Regions from separate parts of the Staphylococcus durrellii genome, predicted to be linked through region 1. Evidence: predicted binding sites of a transcription regulator. Region 1 holds the regulator's gene; the other holds the start of a gene.
The links. Region 1 encodes Rex, which represses fermentation and respiration genes when NADH is low (regulators of the CRP and FNR family bind a similar motif). Its sites were predicted from a motif close to TTGTGAAATATTTCACAA; they were not measured.
Positions count from the first base shown of each region.

Region 1 (6,904 bases):
TAAATCAAACCATTAGGATCATTAAGCAATCCAGATTCTGGTTGGATATGAAAAGTTTGTCTATAGCTAGATTGTTTTACTTGAGCTTTTAATGCTTCTAACTTATCTTGAGGGACTTCCTCAAAATGTTGATAGCGCTCGTCTCTTGTCCACTCACGCATGGTAAGTTTGCCTCCTCAAAACAGAATTATCTTTATTTTATCATTCAAACGAAAATCGTCCCATACTAAAATCATTTATTATTTCATTAAAGCCATTTGTTATTTAAAGATAAAATAATTACTTCATATAAATTTATAAGTTAAATAGTACTTTTATTAGACTTGTTTATATTTATTAGACATATAGATACCGTAAAGTTATATAATATCATTCAATCAGACAATGGTGTTGTCTAAAAACCATTTGTTCATAATAATTAACTGATTAGAATACTATTTATACAAAATTTTACATTTACATTAGTGACAATTATGTACACTTTTAATTTATAGTGTACCATCATGGTTACACTTATAACACATGAATATAAAGAAAACCTGGTTATAAAAAATAACCAGGTCAATTGCTTATGCTTTTTGAATAGTGATTGTCCAAGAAGCATCATCTAATTGTTCATAGTTTGTTACTGGATAACCTTGTTCAGCAGCCCAATTTGGTATTGCTTCAGTTGCTTGAGTACAATCGAAATCAATTTTTAGTTCGTCTCCGTTATCCAAGGTTACCATTTTCTTTTGAGCTTCTATTAATGGGAACGGACAAACCATTCCTACTGTGCCTAATTCATGTACCATAATTTAATTTCCTCCTTATTATGTTGTTTGCGTTTGTCCACTTATATTGGCACTTTTTGCTGAGGTCGCTTGTGCCTTTTGAGCTTTTTTCATAGGCCTAATAAAGATAAAATAACTCATAAACCATGCACCTAGAATCATTGAAGCTAGAGCTATCCATCCTTGCCAAGACATTGTCGCAGTTGATACTAAACCATTACCAATTGAACAACCTCCTGCTACAGATGCACCAAATCCCATGAACGTACCTCCAAATACACTATTTCTAATTGTCTTTTTGTCCGGTAATCTCCATTTAAATTCTCTTGCACCTTTTGCTGCTATATATGAACCAAGGAATATACCTAAAACTAAAAATACGCCCCAGTCTAATAATTTAACATCTCCACTGACTAAAAATTGTACTAAATTAGCTGAAGGAGTCGTAATACCAAGTCCATCCATTCTACCTGTAGTTTCACTTACTGGCCAAGCCAACAACGCAATAATACCTACTAAAATGGCTGCTACGAAAGGATGATATTTCTTCTCAAATAAATAATAGCGTACACCTGTAAATTTACGTTTTAATGTTGGCACAGCAACTTTTGGCTTACGTAAAGTTTTCACTACGAAAAACAGTGTAATAATAACTAATAATAAAACCCAAACCCACATTGGAATACCGGTTGTTTGTGACATGCTAGCATTAACATTTGTTGGTTTGTTAATTTTATTCAATATAGGTAGTAATAAACCAAATTTAGTAACTGCTGAAGTGAACGCATATAAAGCTAAAGCTATCCAACTACCTATTAAACCTTCTCCGGCACGATACCATGTACCAGTAGCACATCCACCAGATAAAATCATTCCAACTCCAAAAATAAATGATCCAATAACCGTCCCTATTATAGGGTATGATTCTGTTGGTACTTTAACGATGCCTGTAGAAGTCAAAATAAGTAGTCCAATACTTTGTATGGATATGGCTATTAATAAGGCATAAAACATTTTATTACTCTTTTGAATATACATATCTCGGAAACCACCTGCTAAACAAAACCGTGTGCGTTGCATAACGAAGCCTAATAAAGCCCCTACGATGAGACCACTAAATACTAACCACACCAAATAAATCCCTCTTTTCCGATTAAATTAATAAGAATAATAATATTAGATTTGATCGTACTTTTCAAGACTATTTGTTTAATTGTAATAGTATTGTAATCAATTTTTTAGAATGGGTAAATTAGGTTGAAAAAATTATTGATAAATCATTACCAAATAAAAAAGCTACCTTTTTTAATGTCTAAAAGACAAAATCTCATAAGATAGCTTCAATATATTTAATTTATTTATCTCCATAATTACGCATAAAAAATAGTAATGATTGTAATTCAATACCTAAGTCTATATGATGTATTTGAACATCTGAAGGGGTATTAACTCTAGTTGGTGTAAAATTCAAAATACCTTTTACGCCAGATTGCACGAGTTGATCTGTTACTTGTTGCGCCGCATTTTCAGTAGTTGTAAGAATAACGACATCGATTTCTTCTTTTTTTAAAATGTTTTCTATATCGTTATAATGTTTTACCGTAACATTTCCAACTTTAGCACCTATAATATCCTCTCGAATATCAAAAGCCTCAGTAATTGTCATTTCATCGTGAATAGAAAAATTAAAATTCAACAATGCCTTACCTAAATTACCAACGCCCACAATGGCAATCTTAATTTCATTATTTTCATTTATTTCGTGTTTAAAAAAGTTCAACAGACTTTCTATATTATATCCGTATCCTTTTTTACCTAGTTCTCCAAAATATGAAAAATCTCGACGAATAGTTGCAGAATCTATATTTAGTCCTTCGCTAATCGTTTTAGAATTCACTCTGTCTATGCCTTTTGATTTTAAAGTATTCACAAATCTATAATATAAAGGTAAACGCTTTAATGTAGCACGAGGAATTTTATCACTTTGATGCGCCAAAATTAAGTCCCCCTATTATTACGAAAATATACAAAGCTATGAATGGAAGCAATTACTATAATATTATACATTAATAAAATATAAAAATAAACAATCGTAGTTTTATCTAACACTTATATAAGGTAAAATAGACATATTAGTGAGGTGCACAAAACATGATATTATTACAACTAAACGATATATCGAAATCTTTCGATGGTGAAGATATTTTTAATGATGTTAATGTAGAAATTAAGACTGGCGAGCGAATCGGTATTGTAGGTAGAAATGGCGCCGGAAAATCTACATTAATGAAAATCATTGCAGGTGTAGAGGGGTATGACGGCGGGCATATCTCAAAAATTAAAAATTTAAAGTTAGGTTACTTAACACAGCAAATGACCTTGAATACAACTTCTACTGTAATTCAAGAAATGTCCAAACCTTTTGAGCATATTAAAAAATTAGGCCAACAAATGAACCAAGAAACTGATTGGTTAGCGCAACATGCAGATGACTTTGATAGTGACAAATATAAAGTGCATCTTGAAAAATACGAAAGCCTATCAAATCAATTTGAACAATTAGAGGGCTATCAATACGAAAGTAAAATTAAAACTGTATTACATGGCTTGAACTTTGATGAAGCAGATTTTGACCGTCCAATAAATGATTTTAGTGGTGGCCAAAAGACGCGTTTATCATTAGCTCAAATGTTATTAAGTGAACCTGATTTACTGCTATTAGATGAGCCTACTAACCATCTCGATATGGAAACAACAGAATGGTTAGAGGGTTATTTAAACTACTTTAAAGGTGCTATTGTTATTATCAGTCACGACAGATACTTTCTAGATAAAATTGTTAATCAAATTTATGATGTGGCTTTAGGTGATGTCCAACATTACCAAGGAAACTATGCACAATTTATCGAACAACGTGACAAATATTATGCAAAACGAATGCAAGAATACGAAAAACAAAAAGCAGAGATTAAAAAACTTGAAACATTTGTCGATAAAAATATTGCTAGAGCCTCTACTTCGGGTATGGCCAAAAGTAGACGAAAGACTTTAGAAAAGATGCAAACTATAGATAAACCACTAATTGATGCTCGAAGCGCGAATATCACTTTTGACTTTGAGCGTAATACTGGTAATGATGTTTTTCATATTAAACAATTGGAAATTGGTTATGAAGAACCTATTACTGAACCTATTTCATTAGAAGTAACTAAGGGAGATCATATCGCAATTATTGGTCCAAATGGTATAGGTAAATCAACTCTTATTAAAACAATCGCCGAAAAGCAACACGCATTAGCCGGAGAAATAACAACTGGGGCCAATTTGAAGATTGGTTACTATGATCAAAAGCAAGCCGAATTTAAATCTACTAAAATGATTCTCGATTATGTATGGGATCAATATCCTACTATGAACGAGAAAGACATTAGGGCCGTTCTGGGCCGCTTCTTATTTGTACAAGAAGACGTTAAGAAAATGATTAACGATTTATCAGGTGGCGAAAAAGCAAGGCTTCAACTTGCGTTATTAATGTTAGAGCGCAATAACGTTTTAATCCTAGATGAACCTACTAACCACCTAGATATTGATTCGAAAGAAATGTTAGAACAAGCCTTACAAGATTTTGATGGTACAATTATTTTCGTCTCACATGATCGTTACTTTATTACTCAATTAGCTAATAAAATATTTGATCTAGATAGTGCAGGTGGCACTTTATATATCGGAGACTATCAGTATTACTTAGATAAAATCGCTGAAAAACATGCACTAGCTGCCCAACAAACAAACCTTGAACATACAAGTAACCAAGCGTTTGAAGCAAACAGTAATACTAATTCTTACCTCTCCCAAAAAGAACAGAAAAAAGAACAACGACAACGAGAGCGTAAAATAGCACAATATGAGAGCGATATTGAAACTTACGAAAATAAAATCGCTGAAATTGAGGAACAGTTACTAACACCAGAAATATACAACAACCCATCAAAATCAAATGAACTTGCGCTCGAAAAAGAAGAGACCGAACACAAATTAGAACATGCTATGAATAAATGGGAAAATTTACAGGAATCTTAACATATAAGTCACTTTATAAAAAATAGAGAAAATGAGTCACCTCATTTTCTCTATTTTTTTATCAACTTTTTTATTCACATCTTAACTACGTTAATAAAGGCTATCCACAAAGTTATCCTAGTTATCCACAATTAATATGTCACTATATATTTGCTACATTTTTCATTATTCCCCCTAATCCACAGCTTTTCCCATCACTTATCCACAGTTTATGCACTAATTGTTAATAAGTACGCACGTTCCCTATTGACATTCATATTATTATAAATTTCCTATAACCTTGCGTCAAAATATAATCAATGACACAATTAACCTATAGACTAGACATAAAAAAGGAGCAGTTACACCATGCCAACTATTCTTTGGCTTATACTCGCGTTAATAGTAGCTAGTATTTTATTAGTTATAATTACTGAAATTGTTAATAGCATTAAACTTAAAAATGAATTACCCACATTATGGGACAACATCAAACCGTTAGAAAAGTTTATCAGACCCAATAGCCGACATGATTATCAATATGAACTTTACAAAGACAATTATGATACAAACTTATTGATTGATGATAAAACTTGGAACGATTTAGATATGCCACAATTGTTTAGTATTATGAATTTTAACTTTACAGCAATTGGTGAAATGCGATTAGTATCTGCACTAAGACACATGAAAAAAATTAATAACGAAAAATTATTTCAAGTGTTTAATGAAAATGATGGTGTACGAAATTTTGTTGCTTATCATTTAGCTAAAATTGGTAAAACAATTTATCCAATTTTTCCAGATCAGCTTCAGCCAATAAAACGTAACTATTTTTACATGTTTTCTACATACTTGCCTTTAATAGCTATAATTATTACTTTATTAAATACTGGTTTAGGTATTATGTTACTAATATTAGTTTGTATATATAATATGGCCTTGAGTGGCATGTTAAAAAGAACTTATATAGAAGATTTAAATTCAATGTTTTATAATTCTTCCGTGGTCAATAAAGCTTATAAATTAAGTAAATCCGACGATTTACCAGACATCTCTGTAGATTTTAAACATTTTATTGTAGCGCGTCGTTTTAGTTGGCTACTGGGCAAGGCTTCTACTGACAATGACGCCTTTACGGTTATAGCATTTATTAAAATGCTTTTAATGCTCGATTATTTTCTGTTCCATTTAATTCAAGCGAGCTTTAAACGTTATGAAGACGAAGTACTAGCCTGTTATGACTATATTGCTATGTTAGATAATCATTATTCTGTTGCTTTATGGCGTAAGAGCTTAGACTCTTATTCAGTACCAAAAACAACTGAGGATAAGGTCGAATTTGACGATCTTGTTCATCCTCTTCTAAACAAAGCAGTACCAAATAGTTTAACTTTAGACTTTAATATGTTGCTTACAGGTTCTAATGCTTCCGGTAAATCAACATTTATGAAAGCTTTAGCCGTGAATTTATTATTAGCTCAAAGTGTTAATACTACTACGGCGAAGAAATTTGTCTATAAACCCGGTTTAATTTATACAGCAATGGTTAATCAAGATAGTATCACTTCTGGCGATAGCTATTTTATGAGTGAATTAAAATCAATTAATCGTCTCTTTAAAATTCCACAAAATCAAAATGTATATTGCTTTATAGATGAAATATTTAAAGGCACTAACACGACAGAACGAATCGCTGCCTCTGAATCAGTATTATCTCACCTCAATGACTCAGAGCAATTTACAATCATTGCAGCTACACATGATATAGAATTAGCAGATTTATTACAGCACAAATATCACAACTATCACTTTAATGAATCTATAAGGAATAATGAAATCCATTTTGACTTTACCATCAAGACCGGAAAAGCTGATACACGTAATGCGATAGAATTATTACGTATCACTGATTTCCCAGACTTTATTTACGAACGTGCAAAGCATAATGTTGGCAAAATATAAAATGAGTCCGTAACAAAAATATCATCGCCTGATAAATAAACGTCAATCGCTAATGAAATCATTTAGCAATTGACGTTTTTGTTGTTTTTATGAAATTTATAGCTCGT
Region 1 covers NZ_JADIIO010000001.1:840,698-847,601, reverse strand. Annotated here, with positions in the region: gene ISP02_RS03985 (sucrose-6-phosphate hydrolase) at 1-161, opposite strand, end outside; gene ISP02_RS03980 (sulfurtransferase TusA family protein) at 570-794, opposite strand; gene ISP02_RS03975 (YeeE/YedE family protein) at 813-1,907, opposite strand; gene ISP02_RS03970 (redox-sensing transcriptional repressor Rex) at 2,128-2,769, opposite strand; gene ISP02_RS03965 (ABC-F family ATP-binding cassette domain-containing protein) at 2,925-4,853, shown strand; gene ISP02_RS03960 (MutS-related protein) at 5,202-6,797, shown strand.

Region 2 (6,904 bases), 860 kb from region 1:
AAGAAGTACGTAAAAAGTTAAGAGACAAATTTTCGGAAGAACGAGACGTTTTGAACTTATTTAGTTACACTGGTGCTTTCTCAGTAGCGGCAGCAGATAAAGCAATTAGTACCACGAGCGTCGATTTAGCTAATCGCTCACGCAATCTTACGGAAGACAACTTTGGATTGAATGGCATTGACCCTAAATCTCAATATATCTATGTAATGGATACTTTTGATTTTTATAATTATGCCCGTCGTCACGACCATTTTTATGACACGATTGTAATAGACCCACCAAGTTTTGCAAGAAATAAAAAGAAAACATTTTCTGTCACAAAAGACTATGACAAATTAATTTTAGGAGCATTAGACATTTTAGGTCCTGATGGTAATTTACTATTGTGTACAAATAATAGTACGTTCTCATTAAAAGCATTTAAAAAAGTAATAAAAGATACATTATCTAATGCAGATGTAGATTATGAAATAATAGAAGTTATGGGGCTACCTAAAGATTTTAAAACTCATCCTCATTACAAACCGTCCAAATATTTAAAAGCTATCTTCTTGCAAATTAAATAATTAAATGAAAAAAGGGTATTTAAATTATTGAGTGCAAATAAGAAGGAGTAGATTAAAATGGGAATTAAAAATAAAGTTACAAATAAATTAACTAATAAATTTGGCAATAAAGTATTAAATATTGAAGAGGTTAATGCCAAAGATAATTTACCAACGACTAATGACGCGCTGGCCGACAGAAGAGAACGTGCTGAAGCTCTAATTAGAAAAAAAGCAATCTTATCATCTAGCGTGAGCGTCGTGCCAATTCCAGGATTAGATTTTGGCGTAGATATTAAACTTATGAGAGATATTATTGAAGATATTAACAAAATTTATGGAGTTGACCATAAACAAGTCAATAATCTTGGCGATGATATGAAAGAGAGAATCTATACTGCTGCAGCTATACAAGGTAGCCAATTTGTTGGTAGAAAAGTGTCAAGTGCGATATTAAAGGTAGTTATTAGAGATGTGGCAAAACGTACGGCTGCTAAACAAACTAAGTGGTTTCCTATAGTTGGACAAGCTATATCTGCATCTATTAGTTACTATTTTATGAAAAAAATAGGACAAGAGCACATTGAAAAATGCGAAAAAGTAATACGTTCAATAATATAAAAGACATTTTAAACCGTAGCGCTTTCAAAAAATATCAAAATAATCGTTGATTATTATCATATCTAGGGCTTAACGAATTGAATTTATCTAATTTTTTTGGTAATGTAAGCGTATAAAGCTATGTTAAGTTTTATAATAAACTAACAATTCTAACTATATGAAGGAGATTTACGCATATGGAACAAAAATCTTACGTAATAATTGATGAAACAGGCATTCACGCACGACCAGCAACAATGCTTGTACAAACAGCTTCAAAATTTGATTCAGATATTCAATTAGAATATAACAGCAAAAAGGTTAACTTAAAATCTATCATGGGTGTAATGAGTTTAGGTGTCGGTAAAGATGCTGAAATCACAATTTATGTAGATGGTAGCGATGAAGCAGAAGCAATCGAAGCAATTACAGATGTACTATCAAAAGAAGGATTAACTGAATAATTATGACTAATTATATTAAGGGGATTGCTGCTTCTGATGGTGTGGCAATAGCTAAGGCTTATTTACTAGTTGAGCCAGACTTATCATTTGAAAATGAGAAAACTGCTGATACAACAGCCGAAGTAGAAAAATTTCAAAATGCTATCAATACATCTAAAATTGAATTAACTAAAATTAGAAATAATGCTGAAACAAATTTAGGTGCTGACAAAGCAGCTATTTTTGATGCGCATTTATTAGTATTGGATGATCCAGAGTTAATTCAACCAATCGAGGATAAAATTAAAAATGATCAAGTTAATGCACCTACAGCTTTAACTGAAGTTACAGATCAATTTATTTCAATATTTGAAGGCATGGACAATGAATACATGAAAGAACGTGCTGCTGATATTCGCGATGTAAGAAAACGTATTTTAGCAAACTTATTAGGTGTTGAATTACCTAATCCTAGTATGATTGATGAAAGCGTTGTTATAATCGGTAATGATTTAACACCTTCAGATACTGCTCAATTAAATAAAGAATTTGTTCAAGGTTTTGTTACTAATATTGGTGGTAGAACATCTCATTCTGCAATTATGAGTCGTTCATTAGAAATTGCTGCTGTTGTGGGTACTAAATCAATAACAGACGAAGTTCAGCAAGGTGATATGATTGTTGTTGATGGTCTAACTGGCGAAGTAATTGTTAATCCTTCAGAGGATGAAGTTATTGCATATCAAAATAAACGTGAACGTTTCTTTGAAGATAAAAAAGATTTACAAAAGTTACGTGATGATGAATCGATGACGTTAGATGGGCACCATGTAGAACTAGCTGCAAACATTGGTACGCCTAATGATATTAAAGGTGTATTAGAAAATGGTGCTGAAGGTATCGGTTTATATCGTACTGAATTTTTATATATGGGTAGAGACCAATTACCAACTGAAGACGAACAATTTGAAGCTTATAAAGAAGTAATAGAGTCTATGGAAGGCAAAAGAGTAGTTGTGCGTACTTTAGATGTTGGCGGCGATAAAGAATTGCCGTATTTAAATTTACCTGACGAAATGAATCCTTTCTTAGGTTATAGAGCTATTCGCTTATGTTTGGATCAACCAGACATTTTTAGACCACAATTGCGTGCATTATTACGTGCTTCAGCATATGGTAAATTGAATATTATGTTCCCTATGGTAGCAACTATTCAAGAGTTTCGTGATGCTAAAGCATTATTAGAAGAAGAAAGAGCTAACTTAAAACAAGAAGGTGTTGAAGTTTCAGATGATATTGAATTAGGTATCATGGTTGAAATCCCTTCAACAGCCGCTTTAGCAGATGTCTTTGCTAAAGAAGTAGATTTCTTTAGTATTGGTACTAATGATTTAATCCAATATACAATGGCAGCAGATCGCATGTCAGAACGTGTTTCATACTTATATCAACCATACAACCCTGCGATTCTACGTTTAGTTAAACAAGTAATCGAGGCTTCTCATAAAGAAGGTAAATGGACTGGTATGTGCGGTGAAATGGCTGGAGATGAAATTGCTATTCCATTATTATTAGGTTTAGGTTTAGATGAATTTTCTATGAGTGCTACTTCAATTCTTAAGGCACGTCGTCAAATTAAAGAATTAAGTCAATCTGAAATGCAGGAATTGGCTAATCGTGCAATTAATGCTGCCACTTCAGAAGAAGTACAAACATTAGTAAAACAGTATGCCAAGTAGCAAATAAAAAGAAGTTTATTAAGTATGATTACTTAATAAACTTCTTTTTTATTTAATACTTAATTCATTATTAATTTTGTCCATATCAATTTGATACATCGGTTCATCATTTAAAAGAATAAATGGCGTAGCAAAAGCATCGTATTCTATCATTTCGTTACGATAAGTAGCGTTTGTAGAAATATTCTTTTCAGTGTATTCAACATCCTTATCAGCTAAATAATTTTTTATGAACGTGCAGGGTGGACAATCATTTTGTGAATAAATTATTATATTAGACAATTAAAACAAAATCCTTTCAAAGTGAAATACTATTTCATAATATAAGAGAAACAGCATAATAAATCAAGTTTGTGAATTGTCTGTGACACTTCATTAATTTGTCAATTTTCTTTTGAACCATAACAATTCCATCTAAGAAATCAGCGAGTTATAATAAAAATATATTGTGATTTTTGTCACAAAATCAGGAAAAAGGTGATTTTATGGATTCAGTAGAAATAGCGCGTTTCCTCACAGGAATGACACTAGCAGTTCATATAATTTTTGCGACTATTGGTGTAGGTATGCCTTTCATGTTTGCTATTGCAGAATTTTTAGGCATTAAAAAGAATGATCCAACTTATACCGCATTGGCGAAACGATGGTCTAAAGGCTACACGATTACCGTTGCAGTTGGCGTAGTGACAGGGACAATTATCGGTTTGCAACTGTCACTGCTTTGGCCGACATTTATGCAAATGGGAGGCCATGTCATAGCATTACCATTATTTATGGAAACATTTGCTTTCTTCTTTGAAGCTATATTTTTAAGTATTTATTTATATACTTGGAATAGATTTAAAGGTAAGTGGACACATGTAATTTTGAGTATTCCAGTGATTATAGGTGGTTCATTCTCAGCATTGTTTATTACTTCGGTAAACTCATTTATGAATACGCCAGCAGGTTTCCAAGTGAAGGATGGCAGAATGGTTAATGTTGAACCATGGGCTGCAATGTTTAATGCATCATTTTTTGTACGATCATTTCACGTAGTTGCCACTGCATTAATGACTATGGCATTTATTTTAGCTGCAATAGCAGCCTTTAAATTACTGAAAAATAAAGTGACTAAAGACGCAGAATATCATAAAAAGGCGTTAAAAGTTACTATGATTTTAGGTTTAGTCTTTACTTTAGGTTCAATGTTGGCTGGGGATTTATCAGCAAAATTTTTACATCAGGAACAACCTGAAAAATTAGCTGCATATGAATGGCATTTTGATACTAGTTCTAAAGCAGACTTAGTATTCTTTGGTACACTCGATGAACACACTCAAAAAGTCACAGGTGCAATCAAAATACCTGGAATATTAAGTTTTCTAGCAGATGATAACGTTAATACTAAAGTGAAAGGTCTTAACGATTTTCCAAAAGATGATTTACCACCGCTCATTGTGCATTATTTCTTTGATTTGATGGTATCGCTTGGCGTATTTTGCTTCATCGTTTCTGCAGCTTATGTAGCAACGCTTATGTTTAAAAAGCTAAGACGATTTATGCATGCGAAACCGATGCTCTATGCTATATTGCTAACAGGACCAGGAGCTATGTTAGCTATAGAATTTGGTTGGTTCTTAACGGAAATGGGACGTCAACCGTGGATTGTCAGAGGATATTTAAAAGTTAAAGAAGCTGCAACACAAGCTGGGGGATTAACATTCGTTACTATACTGTTTGCTTTGCTTTACATTGTACTCATTGTAACGGCAACGTATGTGTTAATCAGAATGTTTAAAAATAAACCAGCCCATAAAGAAATTGCTGCAGTTTATAATGAGAGAGGTGAGCAGTAATGATATTTTCTTATATTGGAATAATCGTATTATGGTTATTTTTATTCTGCTATATTATTATTGCATCAATTGACTTTGGCGCAGGATTCTTTGCACTACATGCTAAAATTACTAATCAAGATAAAAAATTAAATCATTTGATATCAAGATATTTGAATCCAGTATGGGAAGTTACAAATGTATTCTTTGTATTCTTCTTCGTAGGTATGGTTGGATTCTTTCCAGACTCGGCATTATATTTTGGTACGGTATTGTTAGTACCAGCATCAATCGCTTTAGTACTACTATCAATTAGAGGTGCATTCTATGCATTCGAAAATTATGGTCAAGATTCTAAATTACCATGGTTAATATTATATGGTTTAACTGGCTTATTTATTCCGGCATCATTAGCCACTGCTTTGACAATTTCAGAAGGTGGTTATATTGATAAACATGGTTCAAGTTTTGACTTAAACTGGACTGAATTACTACTCAGCCCATTTTCGTGGGCAGTAGTATTTTTAGCAGTCATATCGGTACTGTATATATCTTCAGGATTTTTAACATTTTATGCTGATAAAGCGAAAGATACTAGGGCATATAAATTATTAAGATATTGGTTCATATTCTGGGGCCCACCAATGATTGCAATTTCTTTATTTGTATTCTTATCATTAAGGATTCAAAATGAAAGTCATTTTATGTCTGCAGTGATAAACTATTGGTGGTTATTCTTACTAAGTCTTATTTGCTTTATAGTTGCGATGCTATTAACTTGGTTGAAAAAAGCACATGGTTGGGCGTTTGTTATGGTTATATTCCAAATGGGCTTTGCATTTTTCGGTTATGGTGCAAGTAAACTACCATATATTTTATATCCGGAAGTACAACTTAAACACGCAGTAGTAAATGATAATATGGCGATAGCATTAACAATTTCATTTATTTGTGGTTTACTTTTATTGATTCCATCGTTAATATTATTATTGAAATTATTTGTTTTCGATAAAGAATATGTAGAAGGCAAAAAGTCTCAATATTAACAATAGGGTGAGAAGGGATAGAAAATTGTGTAACAATTTACCCCTTTTCACGCCTTTACTTTTTAATGGAGGACGCATATGGATAAAGAGTATGTGGTTATAGGATTAGGTCGGTTTGGCGGAAGTATTGTTAGAGAGTTAAATGCTTTAGATATGGATGTTATGGCCATTGATAGCAATGAAGCACGTGTGAATGAATATAGTGAAATTGCTACACATGCCGTTGTAGCAGATACAACAGACGAGGCAGTAATGAAAAGTTTAGGTATTAGAAACTTTGATCATGTTATAGTAGCAATCGGTGAAAATATTCAATCTAGTACATTGACGACGCTTATCTTAAAAGAACTAGGTGTTAAAAAAGTAACTGCGAAAGCACAAAATGATTATCATGCGAAGATTTTAAATAAAATTGGTGCCGATACGGTCGTACATCCTGAGCGTGATATGGGGCGTCGAATTGCCCATAACGTAGCGAGTGCTAGCGTTTTAGATTACTTAGAATTAGCTGATGAACACTCAATTGTTGAAATTAAAGCGAGTGAAAAAATGGCGGGTAAAACGATTATTGAGTTAGATATAAGAGCGCAATTTGGCATTAGTATTATAGCTGTTAAGCGTGGGAGAAATATATTAGTTTCACCCGATCCTAATGAGAATATAGAAATAGGTGATATTTTGATTATGATTGGTCACGATAATGACTTAAATCGT
Region 2 covers NZ_JADIIO010000001.1:1,704,196-1,711,099, reverse strand. Annotated here, with positions in the region: gene ISP02_RS08220 (class I SAM-dependent rRNA methyltransferase) at 1-566, shown strand, start outside; gene ISP02_RS08215 (DUF697 domain-containing protein) at 624-1,166, shown strand; gene ISP02_RS08210 (phosphocarrier protein HPr) at 1,343-1,609, shown strand; gene ptsP (phosphoenolpyruvate--protein phosphotransferase) at 1,612-3,327, shown strand; gene ISP02_RS08200 (glutaredoxin family protein) at 3,376-3,609, opposite strand; gene ISP02_RS08195 (cytochrome ubiquinol oxidase subunit I) at 3,813-5,165, shown strand; gene ISP02_RS08190 (cytochrome d ubiquinol oxidase subunit II) at 5,165-6,190, shown strand; gene ISP02_RS08185 (potassium channel family protein) at 6,269-6,904, shown strand, end outside.
Region 2: ISP02_RS08195 (cytochrome ubiquinol oxidase subunit I) is a predicted target of Rex. The motif match lies at 3,774-3,791, and genes of this name have one in related genera.